2 regions of the Aneurinibacillus baijiui genome follow, and region 1 is predicted to be linked to the other one. Evidence: a T-box and tRNA genes for the amino acid it is inferred to sense, from the RefSeq annotation. Region 1 holds a T-box; the other holds one or more tRNA genes.
What was found. The T-box of region 1 lies ahead of metG (methionine--tRNA ligase). A T-box ahead of a tRNA ligase gene usually reads a tRNA of that ligase, here a tRNA-Met.
Positions count from the first base shown of each region.

Region 2: it encodes a tRNA-Met, which carries the amino acid that the T-box ahead of metG (methionine--tRNA ligase) is inferred to sense. The anticodon was not compared.

Region 1 covers NZ_JBFTXJ020000020.1:4,715-12,340, reverse strand. The annotation lists gene AB3351_RS22125 (TatD family hydrolase) at 118-891, opposite strand; gene metG (methionine--tRNA ligase) at 925-2,898, opposite strand; T-box leader at 2,956-3,192, opposite strand; gene AB3351_RS22115 (AbrB/MazE/SpoVT family DNA-binding domain-containing protein) at 3,640-3,891, shown strand; gene rsmI (16S rRNA (cytidine(1402)-2'-O)-methyltransferase) at 3,938-4,819, opposite strand; gene AB3351_RS22105 (tRNA1(Val) (adenine(37)-N6)-methyltransferase) at 4,822-5,586, opposite strand; gene yabA (DNA replication initiation control protein YabA) at 5,636-6,010, opposite strand; gene AB3351_RS22095 (PSP1 domain-containing protein) at 6,032-6,844, opposite strand; gene holB (DNA polymerase III subunit delta') at 6,849-7,626, opposite strand, start outside.
Region 2 covers NZ_JBFTXJ020000003.1:142,588-150,213, reverse strand. The annotation lists gene AB3351_RS07100 (response regulator) at 1-490, opposite strand, end outside; gene AB3351_RS07095 (NAD(P)/FAD-dependent oxidoreductase) at 574-2,022, opposite strand; gene AB3351_RS07090 (TetR/AcrR family transcriptional regulator) at 2,142-2,771, opposite strand; tRNA gene AB3351_RS07085 (tRNA-Pro) at 2,972-3,048, opposite strand; tRNA gene AB3351_RS07080 (tRNA-Met) at 3,078-3,154, opposite strand; tRNA gene AB3351_RS07075 (tRNA-Ser) at 3,169-3,260, opposite strand; tRNA gene AB3351_RS07070 (tRNA-Ser) at 3,270-3,363, opposite strand; gene AB3351_RS07065 (BrxA/BrxB family bacilliredoxin) at 3,467-3,901, opposite strand; gene AB3351_RS07060 (polysaccharide deacetylase family protein) at 4,226-5,113, shown strand; gene AB3351_RS07055 (ABC transporter permease) at 5,170-6,162, opposite strand; gene AB3351_RS07050 (ABC transporter ATP-binding protein) at 6,155-7,084, opposite strand; gene AB3351_RS07045 (GDSL-type esterase/lipase family protein) at 7,098-7,626, opposite strand, start outside.

The DNA of each region.
Region 1 (7,626 bases):
AACCAGTTTTTTACATGACTCTTTACAAAGTTCGCGGTTTTGCAATAGGAATATAGTCTCAATAAAACAACTCAACCGTTGATACATCTGAGGCAAAAAGAGTTTCCAATAATCAATTTATTCCTTTATATGGAATAAATTTTTAGCATTTTTCGTCGTAATTTGGGCTAATTCTTCGAACGAAATATTCTTCAACTCGGCTATTTTTTCCGCCACATAACGAACATATCCACTTTCATTTCGCTTGCCACGGTACGGCTCCGGAGTCAGGTACGGGCAATCCGTTTCGATCAACAAGCGATCAAGAGGTACCATCTCGGCTACTTCTTTTGGCTTTTTGGCATTTTTGAATGTGACCGGGCCGCCAAGCGAAATATAAAAGTTCAAGTCTAAGCATTGCTTCGCCATCTCGGGGCTGCCCGAGAAACAGTGCATAATGCCGCCGATCTCCTCCGCCTTTTCCTCACGCAGAATATCTAGAATGTCCTGATGCGCATCCCGGTCGTGGATTATGATTGGCAGCGAAAGTTTTTTCGCCAGGCGGATTTGCTTGCGGAATACCTCTTGCTGTATATCCTTTGGAGACGTATCCCAGTAATAATCCAGGCCGATCTCTCCGATGGCCACCACTTTTTTCTCTTCCTTCGCCAACTGTTCAATCCAACTCAAATCTTCTTCTGTCAATGTCTTAGCATCTTGCGGATGCCAGCCAATCGCGGTGTAAATAAAATCGTATTGATGAGCAAGCGCAAGAGAAGTCTCAATCGTCTCACGATTATACCCGATGTTGCAGATATAGGAGATGCCGTTCTCTCGTGCACGGGCAATCGTCTCGGCTCGGTCTTCATCAAACTTCTCGTCATTTAAATGTGCATGCGTATCAAACAGCATGGCTTACACTCCTTCCCTTTTCATTTACAGTACTTATTTAACGATAGCACCGTTTGGCATATTGTCGGGGACGGTCGCAAGCGTAAGGGTATCACCTTTAGACGCAGCAAGAATCATTCCATTCGATAGCTCACCGCGCAGCTTAACCGGCTTCAAATTGGTTACACAGATGACCTTCTTGCCTACCAGTTCTTCGGGGCTGTAGTACTTGGCAATACCAGATACAACCTGACGTTTTTCATACCCTAAGTCAAGCTGGATTTTTAGCAGCTTGTCAGCTTTCGGAATTTTTTCCGCTTCGATTACCTGGGCTACACGCAGTTCGACCTTCATAAATTCGTCGATGGCAATCTCAGGTATGTCCTGCTTTTCTTCTTTCAACTCTTTTTTCTTTTTGTTTTCTTCTGCTTGCTTACGGGCAGACGCTGTGGTTTCATCGATCACTGCGATTTCCTTTTCCAACTCAAGACGCGGAAATAACGCCTCGCCGCGATTTGTCTTACTACCGGATGGAAGCTTGCCCCATTCTTTGGCTGTATCCCAGCTTGTGTACGCCTCATTTTCTGTAATACCCAACTGTGTCCAAATCTTGCGCGGTGTATGGGTCATAAATGGCTGGATTCCAATTGAGATAATCCGAATACTTTCAGCCAAATTGTACATTACGGTACCAAGACGTTCCCTATTTGCTTCATCTTTAGCCAATGTCCATGGCGTTGTTTCATCAATGTACTTATTTGTACGGCTGACAAGCTCCCATAGGCTTCCAAGCGCTCCGCCGAACTTCATTTCTTCCATACTTTCTTCCAGCTCAGCCATCGCTTTACGTGCCGTAGCCTGAAGTGTCTCATCTAATGAATCAGGTGCGGTCGGTGCAGGAATGATACCATCAAAATATTTCTCAATCATTGCAACCGTACGGCTAACCAGATTTCCCAGATCATTCGCCAAATCAAAATTCAAACGCTGGATAAATGCTTCTGGCGTAAATACGCCATCTTGTCCAAAAGCAATCTCACGCAGCAGGAAGTAGCGAATGGAGTCAGAGCCGTAACGCTCGATTAAGAACTTCGGATCAATTACGTTTCCTTTTGATTTTGACATTTTTCCATCTGGCATCAACAGCCAGCCATGTCCGAACACTTTTTTCGGCAGCGGAAGATCAAGCGCCATGAGAATGATCGGCCAATAAATCGTATGAAAACGCAGAATGTCTTTACCAATCATATGAACATCTGCCGGCCAATAACGGTTGAATTTAGACTCGTCATCACCCATATAGCCTAGTGCAGTAATGTAATTTGCAAGCGCGTCAATCCAGACATAGATGACGTGTTCCGGATCGTTCGGTAGCTTGATACCCCAATCGAATGAAGTTCTAGAGACACTTAGATCTTCAAGACCAGGCTTTAAGAAGTTGTTTACCATTTCATTGCGTCGTGACGCCGGTTGAATGAAGTCAGGATTCTCCTCAATGTATTTTAGGAGACGATCCTGATATTTCGACATGCGGAAAAAGTAACTCTTCTCTTTTACAAGCGTTACCGGGCGACCGCAATCCGGACAGATATGCTCCCCATCCTTTTTGGATTGATGTTCAGTCCAGAACGCTTCGCAAGGTACACAATAATACCCTTCATATTCACCAAGATAGATGTCGCCTTTGTCGACAAGCTTCTGGAAGATTTTCTGTACTGCATCTTTATGACGCTGCTGGGTCGTACGAATGAAGTCATCGTAAGAAATATCGAGGCGAGCCCACAGGTCCTTGATCCAATCCACGACAGGATCAATAAACTCCAATGGCTGCTTGCCCTCTTCTGCGGCACGCTGTTGCAATTTTTGACCATGCTCATCTGTACCGGTTAAATAATATACGTCATAGCCGCGTAAACGTTTATAGCGGGCCAATGCATCACAAGCAATGGTCGTGTATGCATTGCCAATATGAAGGGTGTTGCTCGGATAATAAATCGGTGTCGTAATGTAATAAGTAGGCTTACTCAATCTCGCTCATCCTTTCACCTAAAAAATGTAAGAAAACTAAAAAAAACCCTCATCCCAAAATGGGACGAGAAGCTCTCGTGGTACCACCCAACTTCCCTGTCAGTGTACAGTAGAAAAAATGCACAGACAGGCTCTATTCCCGTAACGAGGGGAACGCTGCTCTCTTACGCGCAGCTTACGCGTTCGAGGGCAGAACTCAGGGGCCATCTTCATCCCGCTCCTTTTACCGGCTCCCACCAATCCCGGCTCTCTGCAAAAAGTATACGTGAGTACTCTTCCCTTCATCGTCTCTTTACATATTTATCTACATTGATTACCTTTTCTTTTTTAATCTATACATGAAACGGTTGCTTCCGTCAAGTCGACACTGTACGTAAGCGTAAAAGCCTTTATTTTACTTATTTGTCGAATAAACAACATGAAAAAGATAAATTTTGTCGAATTTATATAAAACCAACAAAAATCAGGTTTATTTTTTGGACCTAATCATAAAAAAAGTATAATTTACTAATAGATTAACAACAGAAAGATGTTGTATAATTAGCATATATATTACATTAAGAGCATTTTTTTACCTTTTATAGCATTTTTTTTACATATAATGAGAATTTTTTATGCTATAATCCCAGTAACTGGTTGACCTATAGGTAAAAACCTGTTAGGATAGTGTTTAAGAAAGATTTGTCGAATTTTGACGATAAAATAGATAAATCTAATGATATGAGAGGAGACACAGTACACATGAAATCAACAGGTATTGTAAGAAAAGTAGACGAACTGGGTCGCGTTGTTATCCCAATTGAACTTCGCCGCACGCTAGGTATCGGGGAAAAAGATGCCTTGGAAATTTATGTAGATGGCGAACGTATTATGCTGAAAAAATATGAGCCTGCTTGCGTTTTCTGCGGTAGCACGGATGAGACAATCACTTACAAAGGAAAAATTATCTGCGGTGGTTGCCTATCTGAGATGCCTGCCATGCAAAAAGCGTAAGATATTTATATAATAGAAGAAAAGCTTCTCCGCTTAGCGGAGAAGCTTATTTTTCGTTTTGGTGATACTCATTGTAGATGTCCCGTTTTGGCAAACCGCGTTCCATTGCGACTTGTTTTAATGCGTCCTTTTTAAGCAAACCTTTTTCAATATGAACATTCACATGCGTAACAATATCAAGTCCCTGCCACCACTCTGCTGCCTCACTGTCCTCTTCTCCCGCGTTTCCTTCCACAATTACAGTGAATTCGCCACGAATTTCTTCCTGCTCTTCAAGAAATACAAGCACATCTTCTATACACCCCCGTACGAATTCTTCATAGCGCTTGGTTAACTCTCTTCCTAGCGCTATGGCTCGGTCTCCTAGTATCTCCTGCATCTCACGAAGAGTTTTATCTATACGGTGCGGGGACTCATAGAAGATCAATGTCTCAGGATAAGGCCGCAGACGCTCTAATTCTTCCCGACGTTCCTTTTTATCACGCGGCAGAAATCCGCGAAAAACAAATCCGTCTGTAGATAATCCAGACACGATAAGGGCTGATAAGCCGGCATTAGCACCTGGAATCGGAATCACCGCAATGCCTTCCGCTATCGCATCATGTACAAGTTCTTGACCAGGATCGGAAATAGCCGGCAGACCTGCATCACTGACAAGAGCTATGCTCGCTCCTTCATTAATTAAGCGAATAATTTCAGGACCGCTTGCCGTTTTATTATGCTCATGATAGCTGATGAGCCGGGTCTCAATTTGGAAATGCGTCAGCAGCTTACGTGTCTGTCGAGTATCCTCTGCAGCAATAATATCGACTTCCTGAAGCGTACGAACTGCACGTACGGTCATATCATCAAGATTGCCAATCGGTGTCGCTACAAGATATAGCTTCCCTGTATGCTCTTTGGGTGCAAAGCTTTTCTGAACCAGCATGCTTACTCCTCCTTTCTCTCTCCATAGTAGATTGAATAAATCTCATCACAGTATGTGCCGTCTTCCTTATATACAATCAAAGGCGGCAAAATCTTCACGTCCGGCTTTCCATCGCGAATCCCTTCAATTAGCACCATATTTGCTTCCGCACCAGGCTTTGGATGAACAAGACGGATGCGTTTTGGTTCTATTCTGTACTGCCGCATTAGAGTAATCAAGTCACCTAGCCTTCCTGCACGATGAACGTAGGCTACCTTCCCTCCACTGCGTACCAAACGGCTGCTTGTCCGAATCATTTCTTCTAAATTCAGCAGAATTTCATGACGGGCGATGGCAACATGGCTGCGTTTGTTTTTGTCACCGCCGATAACCGGCATATATGGCGGGTTACATGTCAAGGCATCGTATCCTCTGTTCGGCAAAAAGGTATGGGCCTCTTTTACATCGCCATGATATATCACAATGCGTTCGTCTAGCCCATTCAATGCAACATTGCGCTTCGCCATATCGTACAATCGATCCTGAATTTCTACCGCATCAATCGGACACTCCGTCCGGGCGCTGAGCAATAATGGAATGACCCCGTTGCCGGTACACAAGTCAATGATTCGTCCGCGTTTCATTGGAAGGGAGATGAAGCGGGCAAGCAGCACCGCATCAAGCGAGAAACAGAATACTTCGTTGCTTTGTATGATCTTCATATTCTTTGTCAATAAATCATCCAGCCGCTCATCCGGATTCAGCTTCATATTCTCCATCCCGTACATTCGTTCCTTTCGCAAAAAACGACCCGCATAAAGTACGGGTCGTTTATCGTTATCCCTGTTTATTTAAAAATGCAAGACAAAATAGACAATCTCCGTCCGTTCGCAAGCTTCCGTAATGCACATTACAAATATGGAAGCCTTCTTGGTACAAGCGAGCCAAATTGTCATACCCTTCTCCGACGACCGCCCGTGTTTTCTTGTCTTTTTTCGCTTTAGCCATACTGCTCTGGCGCTTTTCCTTCTTCTCAAGCTCCATCTCACGCTGCTGCAACCGATCTCTAAGGTGTTGATTTTCAATTAAGAGATTTTTGTTTTCTTCCATAAGCTCCAGCATCGCGTTCTTTAGATGACCGATCTCTTCATATAACCCCCCTACCTTCTCTTCAATTAACGCAAGCTGGTGAAACATGCTTTGTTTGTTCACAATCCCCACCTCAGTTATTCTCTACTGCACCTTCTCCACCACGCTAATTTCTTCGAGAGGCAGTTCTAGTACTTGTTCTACCTCATATACATCTACCTGAACTTTGCGTTCTAGAATGTTCAGGCCTACGACCCGACCGTATCCCATCGGCGTCGCTACTTCCTTCCCTATATCCGGTAATTCATCCTTGGCGTTCTCATAATTATCGTTCTCATATTTCAAGCAGCACATCAAACGCCCGCATAAGCCAGATATTTTTGCCGGATTCAGTGAAAGATTCTGGTCTTTAGCCATCTTAATCGATACCGGCTCAAAATCCCCAAGGAATGTAGAACAGCAGAGCATACGGCCGCACGGTCCAATCCCGCCAAGCATCTTCGCCTCATCCCGCACACCAATCTGGCGCAGTTCGATACGTGTGCGGAAGATGGCAGCCAGATCTTTAACCAATTCACGGAAATCAACCCGGCCATCTGCCGTAAAGTAAAAAATGACTTTATTTTTATCAAACGTATATTCCACATCCACAAGCTTCATCTCCAGCTTATGGATAGCGATCTTTTCCTGACAGGTGCCGAAAGCTTCCTGAGCAAGCCTGCGGTTCTCCTCCACTTGAAGACGATCCTGTTCATCAGCAATACGCAGCACCTTCTTCAGCGGCAATACAACATCATCTTCGCTCACTTGCTTACGACCGATAACCACCTGTCCGTACTCTACTCCCCGTGCTGTCTCTACAATTACAGCATCATGATTCTCAACCGGAAATTCACCCGGATCGAAATAATATATCTTGCCCGCTTTCTTAAAGCGAACACCTACTACATCAAACAAAATGTTATCCCTCCTGCAGACGAAGCACCATATCTTCCAAGGATAACTGCAGGTTCGCATAATGCGTAAGCCTGTTTTTCGTTACCAGGATTGTCCCCATTCCATCCACAAGTCTGCGCTGACTGATGCGCAATGCCTGTTTCCGAATGGGCTCCATCTGATCATTATTCGTAATCTGGGATTCCTGTCCCAGCAAAAAAAGTAATAAATCACGAAACCAGAGCAGCAATAAATCAAGAAACAGGGCAATTCTTTCAGGGTCCTTCTCCTGCTTAAGGAGTTTATCATGAAGGGTAACGAGAGCATATGCGCCTCGTTCCATAATGTCCTCACTTAATTGTATCACTAGGCTTCTTACCTGCGCAAACGATTCTGTTTGACATAATGTGCGCGCACCGTCTATATCGTTGGCAATATGAGCAGAAGCCCTGGCCAAGCCCGGTCTTACTCCTTCTTGTTCAAGAAGCTTTGCAATTGCTTCTGGAGAAGGTGCATTAAAGTGAAGGATTTGGCAGCGGGAAAGAATGGTAGGTAAAAGATCATGAATATTACTGGTGAGAAGAATGGCCACCACACCCTGTGGGGGCTCCTCCAAGAATTTCAGCAGACGGTTCGTCGCCTCTTGATTCATCTTATCGGCTTCTTCCATAATATATACTTTATGACTGGACTCTGCTGCACGATATGCAAATTTTTTCTGGAGGTCTTCGATTTGTTTCATGCGAATAATGTTCTTATCCGGCTCCACCCAATGCACGTCTAAGTGATTGCCTTCTTCAATC
Region 2 (7,626 bases), on a different contig from region 1:
GCAAGGAAATATCAAGCTTCTCAGCCGCCAGGCGGCGATTACCTTCTACTTCGTTAAGTACCTTCTCAATGTGCTTACGCTCTACTTCTTCAAGGGTCGGCAAATGTTCTGGTACACTCATAATAAACTCAATGGCATTCTGCACCGTATCCCGCAATTGAGGAAGCTTAAACGGCTTGCAAATATAATCAAGCGCCCCTAGCTTCATCGCCTGCACTGCCGTCTCAATGGTCGCATAGGCAGTGACCATAATCACCTGACAATCCTGCTCGATCTCTTTCATCTTGCTCAATACTTCAATGCCGTTCATCTCCGGCAATTGAATATCAAGCAGGACCAGTTCGGGATAATGCTGTTCATACAGTTGCAGCGCCTCTTGTCCCGAATAAGCAGTAAGTACTTCTACCTGATCGGATTGAATAGCGGTAACCATCAAAAAACAAATATCAACATCATCGTCGACAATCAATACGGTTGGCTTTCCTCTCATTCCCTATTCCACCCTCTTTTCTTTTCATTTTATATCATAGAAAACAGAGAAAATACAGAGAATAAGTGGAAAGAAATCTCATGCTATACGGTTTCTGCCGGTGTTTTCACTTTGATTAAGATGTCACGTGCAATATGAACGCCACAAGCTCCAGCCTGGGCAAGTCCACGTGTAATGCCTGCACCGTCTCCTCCAGCATAGAGTCCCTGAATCTCCGTCTCAAAATGCTCATTGAGGTAAGGACGCGCAGAGTAAAATTTAGCTTCCACGCCATAGAACAACGTATGTTCGCTCGCAATTCCAGGTGTTACATGATCCAGTGCTTCCACCATCTCAATTAAACTCTTCATCGTATTATACGGCAATACAAGTCCTAAATCACCCGGCACAGCTTCTTTCAGCGTCGGTTCTAGAAAACCTTCTTTTAAGCGTTTTTCTGTCGTTCTGCGCCCGCGCTTAATATCTCCGTAGCGCTGCACGATGACGGAGCCATTAGATAAATCATTCGCATGGCAGCAGATTTCTTTGGCATACTCGTTCGGTTTATCAAACGGTTCCGTAAACACATGGGAGACAAGCAGAGCAAAGTTCGTATTTGGAGAACCAAGCTTCTCATCTTTGTAAGCATGTCCATTTGCCGCCATGACACCACTATGGTTCTCTACGACTACATGACCGCTTGGATTGGAGCAAAAACTTCGAATTATTTGATCTGTAGTAGATTTATACAGGAATTTCCCTTCATATAGATGCTCATTAATTTCTTCCATAACTACATTGGATGTCTCAACTCGAACACCGATATCTACTTGGTTATTCAGCAGACGAAGTCCTTGACGCTTTAAGATATTGCCGAACCATTCAGAACCGTCACGTCCCGGAACGATTACTACATGGTCAGCTAGATATGTTTCGCCGGATTTGCATTCCACTCCCTGGATACGTAGACCTGTTTCCGTATTTTCAACAAGAATATCAGCGACTTCTGTTTTGAACTTCATCGTGATTCTCTTCTCTAACTCTCGATAGATGCTTTGAAGAATCTCAAGGTTTTGTTCCGTTCCGAGATGGCGAACGTTTGCACGCAGCAATTTCAAACCCACACCTGCAGCTTTTCGCTCAATTTCACGCACTGCTGACGTTGTAGGATCAGTAATACTTAACGTCGCACCATGCTCCAAGTTAATCTCATCAACATAACGAATCAGCTCCAGCACCTCTGAAGGAGCGAGATAATCAGTCATCCAGCCACCAAATTCAGTGGTGATGTTAAACTTACCATCCGAATAAGCACCCGCACCGCCAAAACCATTCGTAATCGAACAAGCCGGCAGACAGCCACTGAATTCCTTACGACCGGCAGGAGGCGGACACTTTTTAATTTTCTTTTCTAAAATGGGACAGCGACGTTTGAAGATATCGTGTCCTTTATCTATTAATAACACATCTAAAGCAGGATTTTTGCGTGTTAATTCATATGCCGTAAAGATACCGGCCGGGCCGGCACCTACAATCACAATATCGTACCTCATCAGTTGAAAGCCCTCCTGGATGTACATCTATTTTTGAGACCTTCCTGATTATATCGTCTACTATGTAAAGAATCAATAAAAAATACGAATGTTTTTATGTCTATTGCTATATTTGTTCGTTATTTGGCATACGAATATTCGGAAATTAGTGTTCCTGAGATAAATAAGTCTGTCCATCCATCCATAACTGCTTCTTCTGGCATAGAAGAAGGCTGTACATCATCTCCGTGAAGGATAAGGGAATAAATACGGGCAAATAATATATTGTAGAGACCGGAAGCAATCGCATAGCTATTGGCACTTGGCCGCACCTGACCCGCAATTTTGTAGTAATCGAAAAACGCAGTAAGCTTCTCAATAATTTTTTCGGAAAACATTGCCACATATTTACGGCACTCTTCCATCTTTTCCGCTTCACTGAGCAAAAGCTTAATCAAAGGCAGCTCTTTTTTGAATGAGGAAACAAACGTGCGAATGATGGAACGCAAATCCCGTTCATAATCATCTGATATACGTTGTACAATATATTCGCTAATTTCTGTTAGCAGCGCATGACGCTGGAACATCTCCGTAAACAGCTTTTCCTTGCTCTCAAAGTGACGATACACTGTCAGATCATTTACACCAGCCAAGCGGGCGATTTCACGTATGGTGGAAGCCTGGAAACCTTTTTGCGAGAAAATCTCTACAGCTGAAAGCAGGATCTTTTCTCTGGTCCTTTTTACTCTCGGGGAATACTTCTTTTCCATGCATATTCTCCTTTTCTCTATCAAGTTCTATTTCTTGCAACTGCCAAAATAATAGGCACAAAAACCTATACTACCAGTATCCACCATTTTCCTTCACGAAACAAGTTACAATTTAAAAAATTAATCGAAAAAAATTAATAAACATTAAAAAAAGCTTCAATTCGCATATCGAATTGAAGCTTTGAGATCTCAATATATAATGGTCGGGAAGACAGGATTTGAACCTGCGACCTCCTCGTCCCGAACGAGGCGCTCTACCAAGCTGAGCCACTTCCCGTCGATGGTACAATATATACAAAAAGTCCATGGTAGCGGCGGAGGGGATCGAACCCCCGACCTTACGGGTATGAACCGTACGCTCTAGCCAGCTGAGCTACACCGCCTTAAAACGTAATGATGGCGGAGAAGGAGGGATTCGAACCCTCGCACGGTTTAACCCGTCTACTCCCTTAGCAGGGGAGCCCCTTACAGCCTCTTGGGTACTTCTCCATATATAAATGGCGGACAGGGTGGGATTCGAACCCACGAGACGAGTTAACCCCGCCTACACGATTTCCAATCGTGCTCCTTCGACCGACTCGGACACCTGTCCGTAACTTTTAACAGTCACAAGATATATCCTATCACGCAGCCAACATAAAGGCAAGCATTTTAAAAAGGCTCCTTCCCCGTATATGGGAAAGGAGCCTCTCTTTTTATTCACAATGCTGTTTGTATGCTTCAAGCAGATCAGAAGCAATGATTTCAAGCGGGCGGTTCTCGATCTGATGGCGCTCCATCATATAGACCAACTTCCCGTCCTTTAGCAACGCGAAAGATGGTGAGGATGGCGGATAGCCTGTAAAATACTCTCTCGCTTTTGCTGTTGCTTCTTTATCTTGACCTGCAAACACCGTATAGAGATGATCCGGCTTCTTCTCGCTATTCTGCACCGAATACGCTACAGCCGGACGAGCAAGTCCTGCTGCACATCCGCATACGGAATTGACAACTACAAGCGCAGTTCCTTTCATGTTCTCAAACTTCGCCTCTACATCCTCGGGCGTCAGCAGCTCTTCAAATCCTACAGATGTAAGTTCTGTACGCATCGGTTGAATAACTGAACGCATATATTCATCATATGACATCATGGTAAAATCCCTCCGTTACTTTTTGTTGGCATTCCATTGCAATCTTTTTTCAAAAAAAACGATTGCCTTCATTATAACGATTTCTTTCTTTGGAGGAAAGTTTTGCAGAACATTTCCTTCGTTTTTACACATTCCATAGCGCTATGGAGTCTTTTTACAAACTTATTAATTTTTATTTTTACTGGAACTTTTTACGCACTGGCCTCGTTTTTATAGTAGAATATGCGATATAGCTTTATACGTAAAAAATTGCCACCCTTATTCAACGCAGACCTCTCAGCCATATTGTCAAGCATGACCTTATAGAGAAAGAAGGGACTTACTTTGGAGAATAACCGGAGGAGAAAAAGAAGAAATCGAATCTGGCTTGCTATCCTATTATTAGGCGCAATTATTCAGATTAACTTGATTTTTAATGAAAGCCCATCCGTTCAATCAGCAAATAAAATACTAAACCAAATTGCTGGTGAAGCGGTTTCCGATAAGAATACGGACGAACATAAAGACCAACCAACTCAACAGCCAAATCCAGCTACAAAACCCGCTTCTGACGCACCAGTTCAAACAACAAAACCACAACCACATTCTTCTGATATGCCAGTCGTCGGCCATATGATTGCAAAAATCCCACGCTCAAAACCGACCGTATACTTAACGTTTGATGACGGACCCGGAAAGCATACGAAAGATATCGTAGCAATTTTGGATCAACAGCAGCTTAAAGGCGGATTCTTTTGGATCGGGCAAAACTTAAAGACTGAGCAGGAAGCTGAATTTGCTAAGCAGATGATCAAAAACGGCCATGTTATTGGGACACACACTATGAATCATGCCAGATTAGCAAAAAAATCAAAAGAAGAACAAATCCAGATGATTCGCGCATCTACCGACTACATCTCGCAAAAAATCGGCGTGCCTATCCATTATTTCCGCCCACCCTATGGGGCCGTGGATCACAATACGATGCTAGCCTCTAAAGAAACCAATCAAATCCTAACGTATTGGAATGTTGATAGTCTGGATTGGAAATATGGAGATAAGCCCAACCTTATTATGGATAATATTGCTCGTGAAGTAAAGCCGGGTTCAATTATACTTATGCATGAGAAAGAACAAACGGTGCATCTGCTTCCAAAAGTCATCGAACTGCTTAAAAACCGCGGATATGATATCGCACCTCTTCCGACAGTAGACGCTGCAAAAAAAGCATAAGCTTTCCCATAAAAAACGGGACAAACCGCATCTGTAGCGATTTGTCCCGTTTCATTTTAGCTGAGCACATCGCGCCGGATAAATACCGTATACGCAATAAGCAGCGATACTGCGCTCCATATTCCAAGCACTGCCAGTGAAAAGGGAAGGCTTAACCCGGGAATAGGCGGCAGAGTACCTGATAAGTAATCAGGCAGTTGCAAATTAACCATAAAAAAGTACTTCGCCGACTCCCAAGCAGAGGCCATGTTCGTAAGAATTGTTCCGGCAATCAATGCCGACACCATAATCCCCATGCCAGCCGCCGTCGTGCGTACCAGGACTGATACCATAAAGGCAATGCATGCAACTGCAAGACAAGCGTACCATGAGAGACCGTATTCCATAAGAATATACAGCCATTGCGGCAGCACATGCACACCTTCCGTATTTACATCTTCCCCACGAATCTGAAAACCGGTCAATACCGGATACGTCCAGCCCCCATATCCGAAGACAAGCCCTGAAATCAGGTACGCAATGATCCCTGTTAACATCACAATCGCCGATACAAATAAGACAAGGGCAATCAGCTTGCTTGTGAGCACCCTTCCACGTGTAACAGGACGCGTTAGCAGAAGCTTAATCGTCCCGCTCGTATGTTCACCCGAGACAAGATCAGAAGCAACGACCACAATGAGCAATGGGATGAATAAGGATACGGCATTGCTCATGAAATCCCGCGTGAATGTAACGCCGTTCGGCGAGGTCGGATTGATGTCATGATCCAAGTAATACTGCTGCTGTTGAATCCGAATCTGCATCCACTTCTTCCATTCTTCCGGAATGCGCGTGCTGCTCAATCGGTTGGTTGTATCGTTAATGCTCTGCCGTACCGCTACTTTCCAATCGGTCGTTCCAAGCTGCTTTTGATTGCTTATGGTGGCGCGTAATTGAGCATATGTAAAAATCGGTACGAGCACTAACAAAATCAATACAATCACCCACAGCCGCTTCCGCTGCAATATCTTCACCGTCTCATTCATAACCAATCCATACAAGTTAGACATGGCGCTCCCCCTCGGTCATATCCAGAAACAAGTCTTCAAGACTTGGCTTTTTCCATTCGATCCCTTGGACTGCAATGCCTTGAGCGACCAACGCGGCGTTCAATTCGGAAATATGCTCGGGAACAACATCGGTTATAATCCCTCCATCCGATGTCGGCTCCTCTTGCACCTGCACAAACGGTGAGGACGCAAGGCAACGGCGAAGCGCCTTCTGCGGCTCCCCATACCAAATAATAGTACGGAATTCTTGAGTTAACAGTTCATCCACTTCGCCTACGCGAATAATTTGTCCTTTATTAATAATAGCGACTCGATCACACATCAATTGGATTTCACTGAGCAGATGACTTGAGATGAATACGCTCAGCCCTTCACTGGCAAGCTGTCGGATAAAAGCCCGCAGCTCTTTAATTCCCTGCGGATCAAGGCCATTGGTCGGTTCATCCAATATTAAAAGCTTCGGGTCACCTAACAACGCCTGAGCAATGCCTAATCGCTGACGCATTCCTAGTGAATAATCCTTCACTTTATCATGAATTCGCTCCTTTAAATCAACACGCTCAATGACCTCATCAATCTTTTCCTTTTTCACATCAGGAAGCATACGTGCAAATTGTTCAAGATTCTCCATCCCCGTTAGAAACGGATACAGTTCCGGGTTTTCTACAATGGAGCCCACCTGAGCAAGCGCCTTCGTATGCTGCTTTTGTACGTCATAACCGCATATGCGTATGCGGCCGGTCGTCGGCCGAATAAGACCGACCATCATGCGGATGGTTGTTGTCTTGCCTGAGCCATTCGGGCCTAAAAAGCCGAATACCTCTCCTTCTACTACAGAAAACGATATGCCCTTGATAATCGGTGTACGACGAATGGTTTTGGTTACGCTCTCTATCTCAAGGGTAGTGGCTCGCTGCTTCACTTCTTATCCCTCCTTACCTGATCGACTCCGCCATCCGCTGCCCGATACGTCGATATCCGGCTTGATTGGGGTGAAAGTGGTCACTTGATAAATACTTTGTGCCGTGCGTTCGAAATAAATCATCTGTCGGAACAAAAATTGTACGTGGATACTTATATAACACCGCAGACGTTTCCCCATTCCAACGCCGGATAACTTCATCACTTGCTTGTGCATTCGATAAATCGGAGAAGGCATTATACAAACCAACGTACATAACCGTAGCCTGAGGATTCAATGAACGAATGATTTGTACAATCTGCTCGTACTTCTTCATAGCTTCCGGCAGCCGTTTGTAGCTAAGCTCCGGCTTTACTTCCTCCATTCCTCCCGCATTAAATAAATCATTTCCGCCAATGGACAGCGTGATAATATCGGCTTGGCGCACCGTGCGTCGGATATCTTCTTTCTTTTGCAGATCACGCAGCAAGTCCGCTGTTTTATACCCGTTTACCCCATGATTCAGCACGTAGACTTCCTCACCCGTGTTTTGTGCGAGGCTC